Regions from separate parts of the Lentzea sp. NPDC058450 genome, predicted to be linked through region 2. Evidence: riboswitches for the same ligand, from Rfam matches in the RefSeq annotation. Region 2 holds a riboswitch; the other holds the start of a gene.
The links. Region 2 has a riboswitch for cobalamin ahead of ACFWNN_RS18620 (FecCD family ABC transporter permease). Riboswitches for the same ligand answer to the same signal wherever they lie in the genome.

Region 1: it holds a riboswitch for cobalamin, as region 2 does, so the genes downstream of both, ACFWNN_RS23410 (CbtB-domain containing protein) here and ACFWNN_RS18620 (FecCD family ABC transporter permease) in region 2, are expected to answer to the same signal.

The regions. Positions count from the first base shown of each region.
Region 1 is NZ_JBHXLO010000015.1:64,949-72,398, reverse strand. Features, by position in the region: gene ACFWNN_RS23415 (CbtA family protein) at 1-662, opposite strand, end outside; gene ACFWNN_RS23410 (CbtB-domain containing protein) at 673-861, opposite strand; cobalamin riboswitch at 915-1,047, opposite strand; gene ACFWNN_RS23405 ((2Fe-2S)-binding protein) at 1,118-1,768, opposite strand; gene ACFWNN_RS23400 (RNA-guided endonuclease InsQ/TnpB family protein) at 1,854-3,059, shown strand; gene ACFWNN_RS23395 (phosphoribosyl-ATP diphosphatase) at 3,185-3,448, shown strand; gene hisG (ATP phosphoribosyltransferase) at 3,462-4,322, shown strand; gene ACFWNN_RS23385 (antibiotic biosynthesis monooxygenase family protein) at 4,319-4,630, shown strand; gene ACFWNN_RS23380 (phosphoribosyltransferase) at 4,591-5,205, opposite strand; gene ACFWNN_RS23375 (hypothetical protein) at 5,235-5,669, opposite strand; gene ACFWNN_RS23370 (thioesterase family protein) at 6,071-6,841, opposite strand; gene ACFWNN_RS23365 (RecB family exonuclease) at 6,838-7,450, opposite strand, start outside.
Region 2 is NZ_JBHXLO010000010.1:238,741-246,190, forward strand. Features, by position in the region: gene ACFWNN_RS18610 (ABC transporter substrate-binding protein) at 1-524, opposite strand, end outside; gene ACFWNN_RS18615 (ABC transporter ATP-binding protein) at 521-1,258, opposite strand; gene ACFWNN_RS18620 (FecCD family ABC transporter permease) at 1,258-2,280, opposite strand; cobalamin riboswitch at 2,310-2,456, opposite strand; gene ACFWNN_RS18625 (YciI family protein) at 2,620-3,039, shown strand; gene ACFWNN_RS18630 (3-isopropylmalate dehydrogenase) at 3,110-4,147, opposite strand; gene ACFWNN_RS18635 (S8 family serine peptidase) at 4,423-7,450, opposite strand, start outside.

The DNA of each region.
Region 1 (7,450 bases), on a different contig from region 2:
AGCTGGGCGAGCGAGCTGAGGCGGAACTGCCACAGCACGTTCACCGGCATGTCCGCGGGGATCGTGTCCGGCGGGGCCGGGAACGCGAGCAGCACCACGGCCGTGGCCGCGACGACCGCGAGCAGCACCGCCGTCGTGCGCACGGGCTGGGACTGCGCGCGCAGCTGCTCGGCGAGCCAGCTCGCGCCCCACACGATCAGCAGGCCGGCCACCACCACGCCGAGGTAGAGCGCGGTGCGGTAGTTCACCGTCTCCGGGTCGCCCACGGCGGGCGGGTTGGCCGGGTACTTGATCCACGGCAGCAGTGCCACGGCGCCGAAGACCGCGGCACCGAAGGCGAAGCTGCGGCTGAACGGCGTGCGGTCGGTGAACCAGCGCTTCGACAGCGCGTAGGCCGTGGCGAACACCAGGCCGACCGCGATGCCGACGATCACCACGCCGAGCATGCCGCCCACGACCTGGGCGCCGCGGCTGACGAGTTCCTCCTCGCCGCCGTGGGAGTGGCCGGCCTCTTCGCCGGCGGGTGCGCGAGCCTCCTCGACCGCGAGCGCGGCCCGGATCGGGATCTCGGTCACCAGCAACTGCACCAGTGCGGAGGCGACACCGGCGATGGCGCCGGCCGCTGCTCCGCGTAGTGCGATGGACTTGTACGTCGTCGTCATCTGCGTGGATCTAGTGGCAGGGGACGCCGAGGGCGTGACGGCCGTCGTGGAAGAACTCGTGCAGCAACTCGGAACCCGCGCCGAGCGCGAGGCCGTTCTCCTGCAGGACCAGGTACGTGACGATCAGGCCGAGCAGTGAGACGGCGAAGGCCCATTTGGGCACGCGGACGGCGGACAGGCTTGCTGCGGGGCTCGTCATGACGGGCTCCTCCATACCTCGTGGAAGGTCAACTCTCCTAGCGGCGCCGCAGCCGGTCTCCTGACTCCCGGATCAACGCTGCCCCCGCGTCTTCCCAGTCCCGGCGGGGACCAGTGACGTGCTCGGCGGGGATCGCTTCCCGGTCACAGTGGCGAGGACCGCGCCGGATTCACACCGGCTTCCCGTCACTGCGGCGCGTGCACCGTAAGTTGAGCCGGCGGTTAAGCACAACCGGCCATAAGAGTTGTTGCGTTCCTCACTTCACGAGTGGACAGTCACCACACTTCCCACCTGCGGCAACGCGGTAGTAGAGACAACACGACCGGCGCCGGAACCCGAGCTCGCCGGGAAAGGACAGAAATTCTCCCGCCTGTTCGAACGGCGGTGCGCTCATGAGCCGTTCGCCCCGTTCTTCCGCTTCCTCCGCGGTGAGCATGTGTGCGCGCACGACCATTTTGAGCGCGCCCGCGACGTTCGACATCGCGTTGCCCCACAACAACCCGCTCGCCACCGGCGTCACCGCCTGGATCGCCGCCACGACCGGTTCGAGCGCCGCGGCGGCCGGCGGGCCCAGTCTCGGTGCGTCGATGCGGACGCTCAGGCCGTTCTGCGGGTGGTGCTGCCACCAGAGGTTCTCCGGCCGGACGTCGATCGGGAGGTTCGCGGCCGTGAGCGGGCTGAGCAACCGGGCCGTGTAACTGAGGAAGAACAGGCTCGCCGCGACCCTCGGCTCCTCGGCGCGGTAGCGGACCGCGATGGCGTCGATGGTGGTCTTGAGCGCGGGACCGTCGAGCAGCGCCGTTCCCGGCAGCCACGACTCGTCCGGACGGCCCACGTCGAGGGCGAAGAACGGGTTGATCCCGCGCACCCGGCGCAGCGCTTCGAGAACCTCGGCGAACTCAGACACGGAAGTTCACGCTACGGGGTGGAATCTTCCCGGAAGGTGGGAGAGGGCCCGAATCGGGGCGATTTCAATCGGCTGGCTTGGCGCTGTGAGGACGGCGTACCGCTGCCGGGCCTACCCGGACCCCGATCAGATCGCGATGCTCAACCGCACGTTTGGCTGCGTGCGCCTGGCGTGGAACAAGACTCTTGCCGAGAGGTCGACTCGCTACCGCACCGAGGGCAAGAGCACCTCGTACCGGGAGACCGATGCCGCGCTGACTGCTTGGAAGCGCAGCGACGACTTGTCCTTCTTGTCGGAAGTGTCCTGCGTGCCTCTTCAGCAGACGCTTCGCCACCAGTACACGGCCTGTCGGAACTTCTTCGCCGGGCGCGCGAAGTTCCCGCGCTTCAAGTCGCGCAACGGTCGGCAGTCGGCGCACTTCACCCGGTCCGCGTTCCGCATGCGCGCCGGGGAGCTGCACCTGGCCAAGACAACGGGTCCGATGCGTTTCGTGTGGTCGTTCGATCGAGTGAATTTGAGCGGACTCGCACCCACCATGATCGTGGTCGCACGAGAAGCCGATCAGCGTTGGTACGTCACGTTCACAGTGGACACCAGTGATCCCGAACCGCTGCCGGTCACCGGTCACATGATCGGCCTGGACCTCGGCGTCAAGGACTTCATCGTCACGAGCGACGGTCAGCGAATCGCCAATCCCCGGTGTCTGGAACGCAAGGCGCGCAACCTCGCTCGTCACCAGCGGCGTCTGGCCAGGACGCAGCGAGGCTCCAACAATCGCGTCAAAGCAAAGCGAAGAGTTGCTGTCGCGCATCGCAAGGTCGGCAACGCTCGCCGCGATTTCTTGCACCGCACCAGCAGTCGCATCGTCCGCAGCGCTGATTTCATCGCGATCGAGGATCTCGCTGTCGCGAACATGGTTCGGAGCAGGCGGATGGCCCGTGCGATCAGCGACGTGGCGTGGGGTGAGTTCCGGGCGATGCTGGAGTACAAGGCGCATCGCGCAGGGCGGACGCTCGTGGTCGTCGATCGCTGGTACCCGAGCAGCAAGACCTGTTCAGCCTGTGGACATCTGCTGGCCGAGTTGGGTCTGTCCATTCGGCACTGGACGTGTCCGATCTGCCGCACCCGGCACGACCGGGACCTGAACGCGGCGAAGAACATCCTTGCGGCTGGTCGAGCCGTAGCCCGAGGCGACTCGGGCGATGCCTGTGGAGCTGATGTGAGACGGCGAGGGCCCGCCCTTCCGCGGTCGGCGGAGAAGCAGGAATCCTGTGTCGTGAGACACACCTGAATGGTGTCCGACGTGAGTCGGGCGGGGCTCCTCAGTTGCAGCTGGGGAGAAAGTCAAGTCCACGGCCTGGGACAGATGCGACCGCGGTGTGGACGGGGGTCCGCGGGATGGGAGGATGTCGTGCCGTGAAGACCTTCGATTCCCTGTTCGCTGAACTGACCGAACGAGCCGCCACCAAGCCGGAGGGTTCCGGCACCGTCGCAGCGCTTGAGGCCGGGGTCCATGCGCAGGGCAAGAAGGTCCTGGAGGAGGCCGGCGAGGTCTGGATCGCCGCCGAGTACGAGTCCGACGAGAAGCTCTCCGAAGAGATCTCGCAGCTGCTCTACCGCCTCCAGGTGCTCATGCTGGGCCGTGGGCTCACCCTCGAAGACGTCTACAAGTACCTCTGAAAGAGACTTCCACATGCTGCGCGTAGCAGTCCCGAACAAGGGCGCGCTCGCTGAACGCGCCTCCGCCATGCTCACCGAGGCCGGCTACCGGCAGCGGCACGAGCCGCGTGACCTGACCGTGCTCGACAACAACAACGACGTCGAGTTCTTCTTCCTGCGCCCCAAGGACATCGCGATCTACGTGGCGTCCGGTGACCTCGACCTCGGCATCACCGGCCGGGACCTGGCCGCCGACTCGGGCGCCGACGACAACGGCTCCTCCGTCGAGGAGTTGCTGGCGCTGGGCTTCGGCTCGTCGACCTTCCGGTACGCGGGGCCTCGCGGCACCGACTGGAAGGTCTCCGACCTGGAGGGCAAGCGCCTCGCCACGGCGTACCCGAAGCTCGTGGGCCGCGACCTCAAGGCCCGCGGCATCACCGCGAAGGTGATCCGCCTCGACGGCGCCGTGGAGATCTCGATCCAGCTCGGCGTGGCCGACCTGATCGCCGACGTGGTGGGCTCCGGCCGCACGCTGCGCCAGCACGACCTGGTGCCGTTCGGCGAGCCGATCTGCGAGTCCGAGGCCGTGCTGATCCACCGCAACGGCTCCGAGCTCACGGCGGCGAAGAAGCAGCTCACCGCCCGTCTGCAGGGTGTCGTGTTCGCGCAGCAGTACCTGATGCTCGACTACGACTGCCCGCGCTCGATCCTGGACGACGCCATCGCGCTGACGCCGGGCCTCGAGTCGCCGACGGTCGCGCCGCTGGCCAACCCGGACTGGGCGGCCGTGCGGGCGATGGTGTCGCGCAAGGAAGCGAACAACGTGATGGACGCGCTCGCGGCGATCGGTGCCAAGGCCGTGCTGGCCTCGGACATCAGGTTCTGCCGCCTGTGATCACGGAGCACGCCCTGCTCGACGTCCTGCCGGGTGCCGAGCAGGACTTCGAGTGGGCGTTCGGCGAGGCGCGGGAGCTGATCTCCGCCTCGCCGGGCTTCCGCGGTCTCGAACTGCTGCGCTGCCTGGAGACGCCGGCGCGGTACCTGCTGCTCGTGCGGTGGGACTCGGTCGAGGACCACACGGTGGGGTTCCGGCAGGGGCCGACCTATGCGCGGTGGTCGGAGCTGCTGCACCGCTTCTACTCGCCGTTCCCCGTGGTGTCGCACTACGAGAGCGCCCTGAGCACCTCGTCGTCCGTGGTCTGATCGAAGCTGTCGTACCAGCGGCTCACGGCCTGGAAGTGCCTCGGCGTGAGGAGGGCGACCACCGGCGTCCGGAACGTCTCGACCGCGTCCCTCGCGGCCACCGGGACGGCCAGGGTGACGCTGCCCGGGCCGTGACCCGCGATGTGGTGGAGCGCCGCTCTGGCGGTGACACCGGTCGCCAGGCCGTCGTCGACCAGGATGACGTCGCGGCCAGCGATGGTCAGCGGTCTGTCGCCGCGGTAGAGCGCCGTTCTTCTTCTGGCTTCTTCGCGTTCCTCGTCGGCCTTGTGACCCAGTTGTTCCTCGGTGAGGTTCAGGGCCCGGAGCACTCTGGGGTCGTAGATCGGCTCGCTGTCGGCCGTGACGGCGCCGACGCCGTACTCGGGGTGGCCCGGCGCGCCGATCTTGCGGGCGACGACGACGTCCAGTTCGGCGTTCAGGTGGGTCGCGATCTCCTTGGCGACTGGGACGCCGCCTCTCGGGAGGCCGAGGACGAGCGGGTCGTGCCAGGGCTGTTCGGCGAGTCGCGCGGCGAGGGCGCGGCCCGCTTCCTGCCGGTTCGCGAACCTCTTCACAGTCCCGCTGACGCTACGCCCTCTCGCGGTCACTCGAACAGGCCGATGACGTCCGTGGTCATCGAGATGAAACCCGCGCTCGTGGCGACGACGGTGAGCCAGAACAGGACGGTGGCCCGCCCCGGCTCGGCGATGCTCACCGCGGCCGTCCTCGCCGGGGCAGCGGCGGCGCGGACGCGTTCGTGCCGGCCGAAGTGGGCGCGGAACTTGATCCACGTGTGGCCGGCCTGGCTGCACCCGAACAGCACGCCGTTGGCGCCGTTGCGGCACGACAGGCCTTGTCTTGTTGTCACCGCACACTTGACGGGAAACCGTGCGGCGACGATCCAGCACAGCGCGGCGACACCGAACACCGCGGCACGCCAGTAGTTCTCGCGGTTGAGCGCGACGACGCAGAAGACCGCGAAGACCCCGATGAAGACCAGGTACGACGTGGCTCTCTTCCTGCGGTTCTTCCTCGCCATGTGTCCTCCCCGCTCCCCACCCTCGCTGTCCGCGCGAGTGCGGCGGTAGAACCCGGCCGAGGGATGGTTGATCGCGGGGTGTCGTGGCTTTGTGGACGGTGGTGACGCTGCGACTCCCGTTGCGTCCTGTGAGGTACCCGCACGCCTGGATCTGTTGACGTGGAATGGTTCTGCTCCGGTCGAGTGAATTCCGCCGACTGGTTGCGCCGATCTTCCGTCTGGCGGCCCCGAGGACATGGCTCGGACGAACTCGACATCGCGTTCGAGCCTGACTCGGAGCGGATGACAGGGGAAGCCGGTCGGCGCTGTTCCGGTTCGCGGTGAGCGTCGGACCGCGTGACCTGGTCAGCGTTGTCGGGCACACCGCCGGGTGCGGGTGCGGCGGATCCCCTCGCCGTGACTCAGCGCTCGCGGACGAACAACGCCTGTGCCGTCGTGCCCACCGGGCCGTCCGCGTCGTGCACCACGCTGGTCGCGAGCCCCACGCCGTCCGGGCCGATGGTGGTGCGCGCGTCCATGCCGACCCACTCGCCGGCCGGGCGGCGGTGCAGGTGGACGGTCAGGTCTGTGTTGATGGCGTACCACTTGCGAATGTCCACACGGGACGATACGCCGCTCGCGGAGTCCACTACGGAGAACAGGCGCTCTTCCGGGCTGGGCTCGAAGCCCTCGACCACGGCTACGCGCGGGCGGGCCCACACCTGGGCGTCGCCCGGCGTGAAGATGCCGCCGGACACGGAGAGCCACTCGACGGCCGCCAGGTAGCCGCCTCCCCAGTGTTCGGGGATCTCCATCGGCACGGCGGAGGAAGGTGGTGGCAGCAAAGGCACTTCGCCTCCCGCTACGGCGGTGGTGTCCGCGGCGACGATGCGCCACGCACGGGCCGTCAGCACTGCACGGCCGTTGTAGGACAGCGATGCTGCCAGCAGTTCCACGGAACGGCCTGGGCGTTCTACCGAGGTGGACACCGTCAGGTCCGCCACCGGGACCGGGCCCAGCACCTCGAACGTGACGCGGGCCAGCGCCGACGACGGGTTGCCGAGGCCGAGCAACGCGCGCACCAGCAACGCCGAGGGCGGGCCCAGGTGCTGGCTGTCCGGGCCCCACGGGCCGACGGTGTGCTCGGTGGCGCGGAACGTGGTGTCGTCCAGCGGCAGGTAGAAGGCCGTCATCGGTCGCGGTCCTGGAGGGTCTCGGTGTCGTCCGGCTCCGGCCAGCCCGGGTAGGGCGGCGGGGTGCCGTCGAACGCCGGGCAGAACGCCTTGTGGTCGCAGTAGTCGCACAGGCGGCTCGGGTTGGGGCGGAAGTCACCGGTCGGGGCGGCGCGCATGATGGCCTGCCAGATGGCGTCCAGCGTGCGTTCGAACCGCGCGAGCTCCGACTCGTCCGGCTGGTAGGCGAGGGCCTGGCGGTCGGCGAGGTACATGAGCCGCAACTGGCGCGGCACGACGCCGCGCAGCTTCCACAGCACCAGGGCGTAGAACTTCATCTGGAACAACGCCTTCGCCTCGCCGATCTCGCGGGGCGCGGCGCCGGTCTTGTAGTCCACGACCCGGATTTCACCCGTCGGGGCGACGTCCACCCGGTCGATGTAGCCGCGCAGCAGCACGCCGGACGGCAGCTCGGACTCGACGAGCAGTTCGCGCGACTCCGGTTCGAGCCGGCGCGGGTCCTCCAGGCCGAAGTAGCCGTCGAGCAGCTTCGTGGCCGACGCGAGCCACTCCGCCTCCTCCTCGCTGCCCTCGGACTCGAAGAGGGTGGCGAACTCCGGGCGCTCGCCC
Region 2 (7,450 bases):
CGGAAGATCTTCCCCAGGTTCCGCAGATCCGTGTACAACGCGTCCAGCGCGGGCATGATCCCCCGCTGCTTCCCCACGCCGTTCCGGCACGCCTCGGTCAGCTGGTAGGTCGGAATCCCCAGCCCCTTCAACGCGTCCGGCGTGAACCCGGTGCTCTCGGAGAAGCCGTAGTTCCACCCGGCGAACACCAGGTCGGCGTTGACGCCCTGCACGACCTCCTTGGAGATCTTGTCCGACAGGTGCTTCGACGACGAGAAGTCGGCCTTCCACGGCGAGGTCCGCACGTCGACGGTGTCGACCCCGTTGATCACGTAGCCGGCCATCCGGTCCTTGAGGCCCAGGGCGAACATCATCTCGGTGATGCCCGTGTCGTTGGTGACCACTTTGGACGGAACCGAGTCGAAGGTGACCTCGGCGCCGCAGTTGGTGATGGTGACCGGGTCCGCGGAGGCAGGGGCTGAGGCGACGGTGGCGCCGCAACCGGACACGAGCAGGACCAACGAAGCGACGAGCGCGGTTCTCAAGAAATGACCTCCTGGTCGAACAGGAGCTGGGGAACTCCCGTGGTGGGGTGGCGCACGACGTGTGCGGTGACGTGGAAGACCTTGGCGATCAGCTCGGGCGTCAGGACCTCGTCCGGTGTGCCGGAGGCGACCAGCGCACCCTCGTCCAGCACGTAGAGGCGGTCGCAGTAGGACGCGGCGAGGTTGAGGTCGTGCAGCACGGTCAGCACCGTGACGCCGAGGCCTCGGGTGAGCGACAGCACTTCGAGCTGGTGGCGGATGTCCAGGTGGTTGGTCGGCTCGTCCAGCACGAGCACGCGCGGTTCCTGGGCCAGGGCGCGGGCGATCAGGACCCGTTGCCGTTCGCCGCCGGACAGGCTGAGGAAGCTGCGCGACGCCAGGTGCGCGACGTCGACCGTGTCCAGTGCGGAGGCCACCACGGCGGCGTCGCGGGGTGAGCGGTCGTGCGGCAGGCGGCCCATCTCCACGACCTCGGTGACCGTGAAGTCGAACTCGACCTGCGACTCCTGCGTCAGGGCGGCGAGGTCGCGGGCGACGTTCTGTCGCTTGTGGACGTCCGCGCCGTCGAGCAGGACGGTGCCGGTGGTCGGTTTCAGGGCGCGGTAGACGCAGCGCAACGTCGTGGACTTGCCGCTGCCGTTCGGGCCGACGACGCCCACGACCTCGTCGGCCGCGTGCAGCGTGATGTCCGAGATGATCCCGGCCACGGTGACCTGGTCGACCTCGACGCGCATCAGCGTCCTCCGAACACGTAGGTGCGGCGCCGCATCAGGAAGATGAAGCAGGGCACGCCGACCGCCGCGGTGATGACGCCGAGCGGGAGCTCCTCCGGCGCCGCCAGCATGCGGGCGGCCACGTCGACCCAGACCAGGAACGACGCTCCGGCGAGGGGCGCGAGCGGCAGGACCTTGCGGTGGTCGGCGCCGACGACCATGCGGGTGAGGTGCGGCAGCATCAGGCCGACGAACCCGACCGCGCCGCTGACCGCCACCAGCACCCCGGTGATGCCGGCGGTGACGATGAACAGCTGCGTGCGGAACCGGTTGACGGACACGCCCAGCGTCGTGGCGGTCTCGTCGCCCATCGCCAGCGCGTTCAGCTGCCGGGCGCGCGTCATCAGGTAGGCGACGCCGGCCAGGGTCACGACGAACGCGATCGGCAACTGCGTCCAGGTCGCGCCGCCCAGGCTGCCGAGCAACCAGAACATCGCGCTGCGCGCCGCCTCGCCGTGCGGCGCCTGGAACACCAGCAGCATCGCGACGGCCGAGAACCCGTACGCCAGCGCGGTTCCGGTCAGCACCAGCCGCAACGGTGTGAGCCCTCGGCTCGTGCGTGCGGTGAGGTAGACCAGAGCCGTGGCGCCGAGGCCGGTCACGAACGCCCCGACCGAGAGCGCGTACACGCCGAGCCCGGACAGGACGCCGAGCGTCGCCACGGCCGTCGCGCCGACACTCGCGCCCGACGAGATGCCCAGCACGTAGGGATCGGCGAGGGCGTTGCGGACCATCGCCTGGATCGCGACGCCGACCGCGCTCAGCCCGGCCCCGACGACCGCGGCCAGCAGCACGCGCGGCAGCCGGATGTCCCAGACGATGTGGTACTGGCCGGCGAGGTCGGCCGGGACGGTGCCGCCGGTGAACGCCGCCCACAGCAGGTCCAGGGTGACGTCGAACGGAACGGACACGGGGCCGAGTGCCACGCCCGCGACGATGCTGACGGCGAGCACGCCGACGAGCGCGCTGATCTTCCCGATCACTGATGCCCTTCCCGCAGTCCACGGCAGGAGTTCCTGGTTGCACCGTGCGCGGGTATTCGGGCTCGTCCCTCTCGACAGAGAGACCTACCGTTGCGGGTCAGCGCCGGATTCAGACCGGACTTCCCCCATGCACGACGAAAGCACTCTAACCCGACACGATCACCCGTCCGTGCGACGGCGGACGTGAGGCGCATCTCGGCTGCGACACCGGGCCGCCCGTATGCAAGCCTCTGACCTGCACGAAAAGAAAACTTCAAAAAAGTTCTGGGTGCGTGTCGATCCGGCGGGGCACCCGTTCGACCTCTGGACGTCAACGAACGAGACGCAAGGAGAACCACCGTGAAGTACATGCTGATCATGCGCGCCACCGACGAGGCCTTCGCCAACATGGGCGAGTTCGACTTCGACAAGATGCTCGAGACCGTCGGCGCGTTCAACGAGGAGCTGATCCGGGCCGGCGTGCTGCTCGCCGCCGAGGGCCTCTCCGACCCGTCCGAGGGCGTCGTCGTCGACTACTCCGCCGAGCCCGCGGTCATCACGGACGGCCCGTACGGCGAGACCAAGGAGCTGTTCAACGGCTTCTACCTGCTCAACGTCGCCTCGATCCAGGAGGCGATCGAGTGGGCCCGCCGCATGCCGATGACCGGCCCCGGCTTCAAGACCGAGATCCGCCGCGTGCCGTCGATCGACGAGTTCCCGCAGGACAACGAGTACATCCAGAAGGAGCGCGCGTGGCGTGAGGCCAACGGCCAGCTCTGATCGCGCGGAGAAACGCCGAAGCCCCGGCCGGGAACCATCCGGCCGGGGCTTCAAAACGTCTGAAACGAACTCAGCCCGTGCGCACGTTCGACGACACGAGTGCCGCGAGCCGGTCGCCGATCGCGTAGGTCGCGCCCGGAGACTGGTGGTCGCGCGTCGCCAGGTCGAACGCCACGGAGGCCTCGATCCGGCGCGCCGCCTCGTGCTCGCCGAGGTGGTCGAGCAGCAGCGCGACCGACAGCACGGCGGCCGTCGGGTCGGCGATGCCCTGGCCGGCGATGTCCGGGGCGGACCCGTGCACCGGCTCGAACATCGACGGGTTGCGCCTGGTGACGTCCATGTTCCCCGACGCGGCCAGGCCGATGCCACCCGTGACGGCGGCGGCCAGGTCGGTCAGGATGTCGCCGAACAGGTTGTCGGTGACGATCACGTCGTAGCGGCCCGGGTCGGTGACCATGTGAATGGTCGCCGCGTCCACGTGCTGGTAGGCCACGGTGACGTCCGGGTGCTGCAGCGAGACCTCCTCGACGACGCGCGACCACAACGAGCCGGCGTGCGTGAGGACGTTCGTCTTGTGCACCAGCGTCAGGTGCCGGCGCTGGCGGTTCGAGGCACGCGCGAACGCGTCCCTGACCACCCGCTCGACGCCGAACGAGGTGTTCAGCGAGACCTCGGTCGCGATCTCGTGCGGCGTGTCCTTGCGGAGCAGGCCGCCGTTGCCCGCGTACGGGCCCTCGGTGCCCTCGCGCACCACCACCATGTCGATCTCCGGCGGGTCCGCGAGCGGGCTGCGGACACCGGGGTAGAGACGAGCCGGGCGGAGGTTCACGTGGTGGTCGAGTTCGAAGCGCAGCCTCAGCAGGAGGCCCCGCTCCAGAATTCCGCTCGGCACCGACGGGTCGCCCACCGCGCCGAGCAGGATCGCGTCGTGCTGGCGAAGCTCCCCCAGCACCGACTCGGGCAACAACTCTCCCGTGGCGTGCCAGCGCGCCGCGCCGAGGTCGTAGCGAGTGATCTCGGCCGCCGGAACGACCTCTCCGAGGACCTTCAGGGCCTCAGCGATGACCTCGGGCCCGATCCCGTCTCCTGGGATCACTGCGAGCCGCATCCACACACCTCCCAGGTGTCAGTCCCCAATTGGTGGGACTACTTTCCTCCGCGAAAGGCTACCGGCAACGCGGCCGCTCGCCGCATGCCGGACACCCCTTCGGGGTGTTATCTCCCGTACTGCGGGACACCCACACGGCCCATTCCCACTTTCGAGTGTCACTCGACCGCAGGAAGGGTGTCGCGTCAAGGGGTGACGGGAGGCAGTTCCGGCCCGTGACATGCCGGGAGGCCCGGTTCCAAACGAAGAACCGGGCCTCCCGTAAAACATCCGACCTAGTAGCCGCCCCTGCCCGCCGACTTCACCAGGACGACCGACGCGCGGTCACCGTTGGCGTTGTGGTGGTTGAGGACCAGCAGGCCGTCGGACTTGTCGGCCTTCAGCGACGCCTCGTTCTTGTTGACGACGAGGGCCGTGCCCGGCTTCGCGAGGTAGGAGAGCGCCGCGTCGCCGCCGCCCTGTGCCCACAGACCCGGCTTGAGCGGGTCGTAGGACAGCTTGCGGTCGACCACGTCGATCAGCTTGTTCGCGTTGCCCGGCGCCGGGTAGTAGCCCGCGGTGCCGACGGTGTACGAGACGCGCGCCGAGTCCTTCGACGCGTCGATGCCGAGAGCGCTGAGCAGCACCGGCAGGACGACGACGTTGGTGTCCTGGACGTTCGCGTCGACGTCGCCGAACAGGCCGTTCACGCCCTGGATGTCGACGGTCTCGCCCGTCTTCAGGTCCACGGTGGACGCGACCAGCAGGTCGGTGTCGGTCAGGCGGGTCGCGAACACCTCGAAGTCCGCCGTGCCGTCACCGTTGGTGTCGATGTCGACGAACGGAATGGTGTTCTTGCCCAGGTTGTACCAGTTGCCCCAGGTCGCGACACCGAACGCGAGCAGCGCCTCCTCGGGCTTGCCCTGCGCCTTGGCGAGCGGGGCCGTGGAGGCCGCGCCGACGTAGCGGAGGTCGCCGCCCTTGGCGGTCTCGTTGAGCGCGCAGTTCTCGGTGACGTTGCGCTTGCAGTCGCGCAGCTTCGGCGACTGCGCCTGGAGCTCCAGGACGCTGATCAGCGAGCGGTACGCCTGCGAGCCGGTGCCCTGGTCGAGACCCTTGCCGGTCACGTTCAGGACGGCCTGCTTGCTGTTGCCCGAGAACTTCAGCGACGACGCGGTCTTGATGTCCGCGACCGGCTTCGGGGCCGCGTACACCGACAGGCGCAGCGGCACGGTGGCACCGGCGGTCGGCGTGAAGGTCACGCGACCGGAGGCGTCCGCGAGGAACTGCCGCGGCACGTCGAGCTGGTTCGGCTCGACGGTCGAGTCGACGGTCTTGCGCAGCGCCTTCGGGTCGGTGATCTTCAGCGTCACCTTGACCTTCGCGATGCCGCGCGGGCTCAGCTTCACCTTGTCCTGCGAGAGGACGTAGCTCACGCCGGGGATCGTCGTGGCCGCGGTGTAGCCGACCTTGTACTCCACGGACTTCGTGGACTTGTTGACCAGCTTGATGGTCTTGGACTTCTCGAGCGCCTTCGCGACCTCGACGACGCCGAAGTTCGCGCTGACGTAGCCGTTGTCCTCCTCGACGTAGGCGAGGACCTGGTTGTCGAGCGCGGACTTGCCGTCCACGCGGCCGGTGCCGACCCGGTTGGGGGCGAAGGTCTTGCCGTTCTCCTTCACGTCCGCACCGGCGGTGTTCATGATCGAGGCCTTGACCTCCTCGAGCGTCCAGTCCGGGTGCGCCTGGCGGACCAGGGCGGCGATGCCCGCGACGTGCGGGGACGCCATCGACGTACCGGAGATCACCAGGCGGTCGTTGCCGGAACCGACGGCGGTCGACGAGATCGTGTCACCGGGCGCCGCGACGTCCGGCTTGATCGAACCGCTGCGGGTGCCGCGGCTCGTGAACGAGCTCGGGGTGTCCGAAATGGACTGGTCGTAGGTCGGCGTCGAGGTGCGCAGGTCACCCGCGAGGCGGACGACCAGCGTGCCCGCGTCCAGCGCCGGGCGGATCGCCGCGGTGGCGGTGCCGGTGAACTGGAACATCGGGATGCCCGCGTTGCCGGCGATGCCCGCCGCGAAGTTCTCCAAAGTGGACGAGAGCAGCACGCCCTGGCCACCGGCGGCCTGCACGTTGTTCGCGCGGGCGGCCGAACCACAGCGACGCGTGGCGTCGTTGTCGTCCCACTCCAGCCACACGAACTTGCCCGCGACGGCGGCGTCGGTGATCGGGAGGCAGCCGTCGGCGTTGCCCGCCTGGGTCACCTTCGCGACCGGCAGTTCCTTGTTGTAGCCGAGGTAGCCGGTGAAGTTCTGGCTGTACTGACCGGGCTTCTGGCCCTGGCCCTTGACCTCGGCGCCGTCCCGCAGCACGTACGAGTCGCGGACGGAGGCGACGGTCAGCGCCTCGGGCGTGTTGCCCGGCGAGCCGCCGATGTCGTAGAGGTCGCCGCCGTTGCCCGCGGAGAAGACCGGCATGACGCCGACCTTGTACAGCTTCTTCACGAAGAGGCTGTCGGGGTCGTCCGGGGCGCCGTAGTCGGAGCCGAGCGACAGGTTGACCACGTCGAGGTGGTCGGAGAAGTCGCCGTCGCCGTCGGGGTCGAGCGACCAGTCGAGCGCCTGCGACGTGACGTTGGTCGAGCCCTCGCAGCCGAAGACCTTCAGCGCGAAGATCTGGGCCTTCGGCGCGGTGCCGGGGCCGATCTTCATCGCGTTCAGCTTGTCGGCGTCGAGCTTGGTGTAGTCGCCCTTGAACGTGCTGCCGTCGGCGTTCTCACCGAAACCGGCCGTGGTGCCCGCGACGTGCGAGCCGTGGCCGTTGCAGTCGATGGGGTTCGGGTCGGGCTTCGGCGTGTTGATCGCCGGGTCGGTGCTCTCGCCGTCGTAGGTCTCGCCGACGAAGTCGTAGCCGCCGACGACCTTGGCGGTCGGGAAGTTCGGGTCGGCCTTGGTCGGGTCGACGGCCTTGAACGCCTCGACCGTGCCGGGACCGCCGAAGTTGGCGTGCGTGTAGTCGACGCCGGTGTCGATGATGCCGACCCGGATGTCGTCGCCGAGCTTGCCGTACTGCTGCCAGACGTTGAGCGTCCTGGTGAGCTGGACGGCGTTCGAGTTCTGGCGCTTCTTCGGCACGACCGAGTAGACCGCGAGCACGTCCGGGCGCTGGGCCAGGTCGCGCACCTTCTGGGCGTCCGCCTTCACGACGACGCCGGGAACGCCGTTGGACGTGCGGTACAGCTCTTCGGTCTTGTTGTCGGCGCTCTTGAGCTGGCCGACGACCTGGTCCGCGGTGGCGGCGACGTCGTTCTTGGCCTGCTTC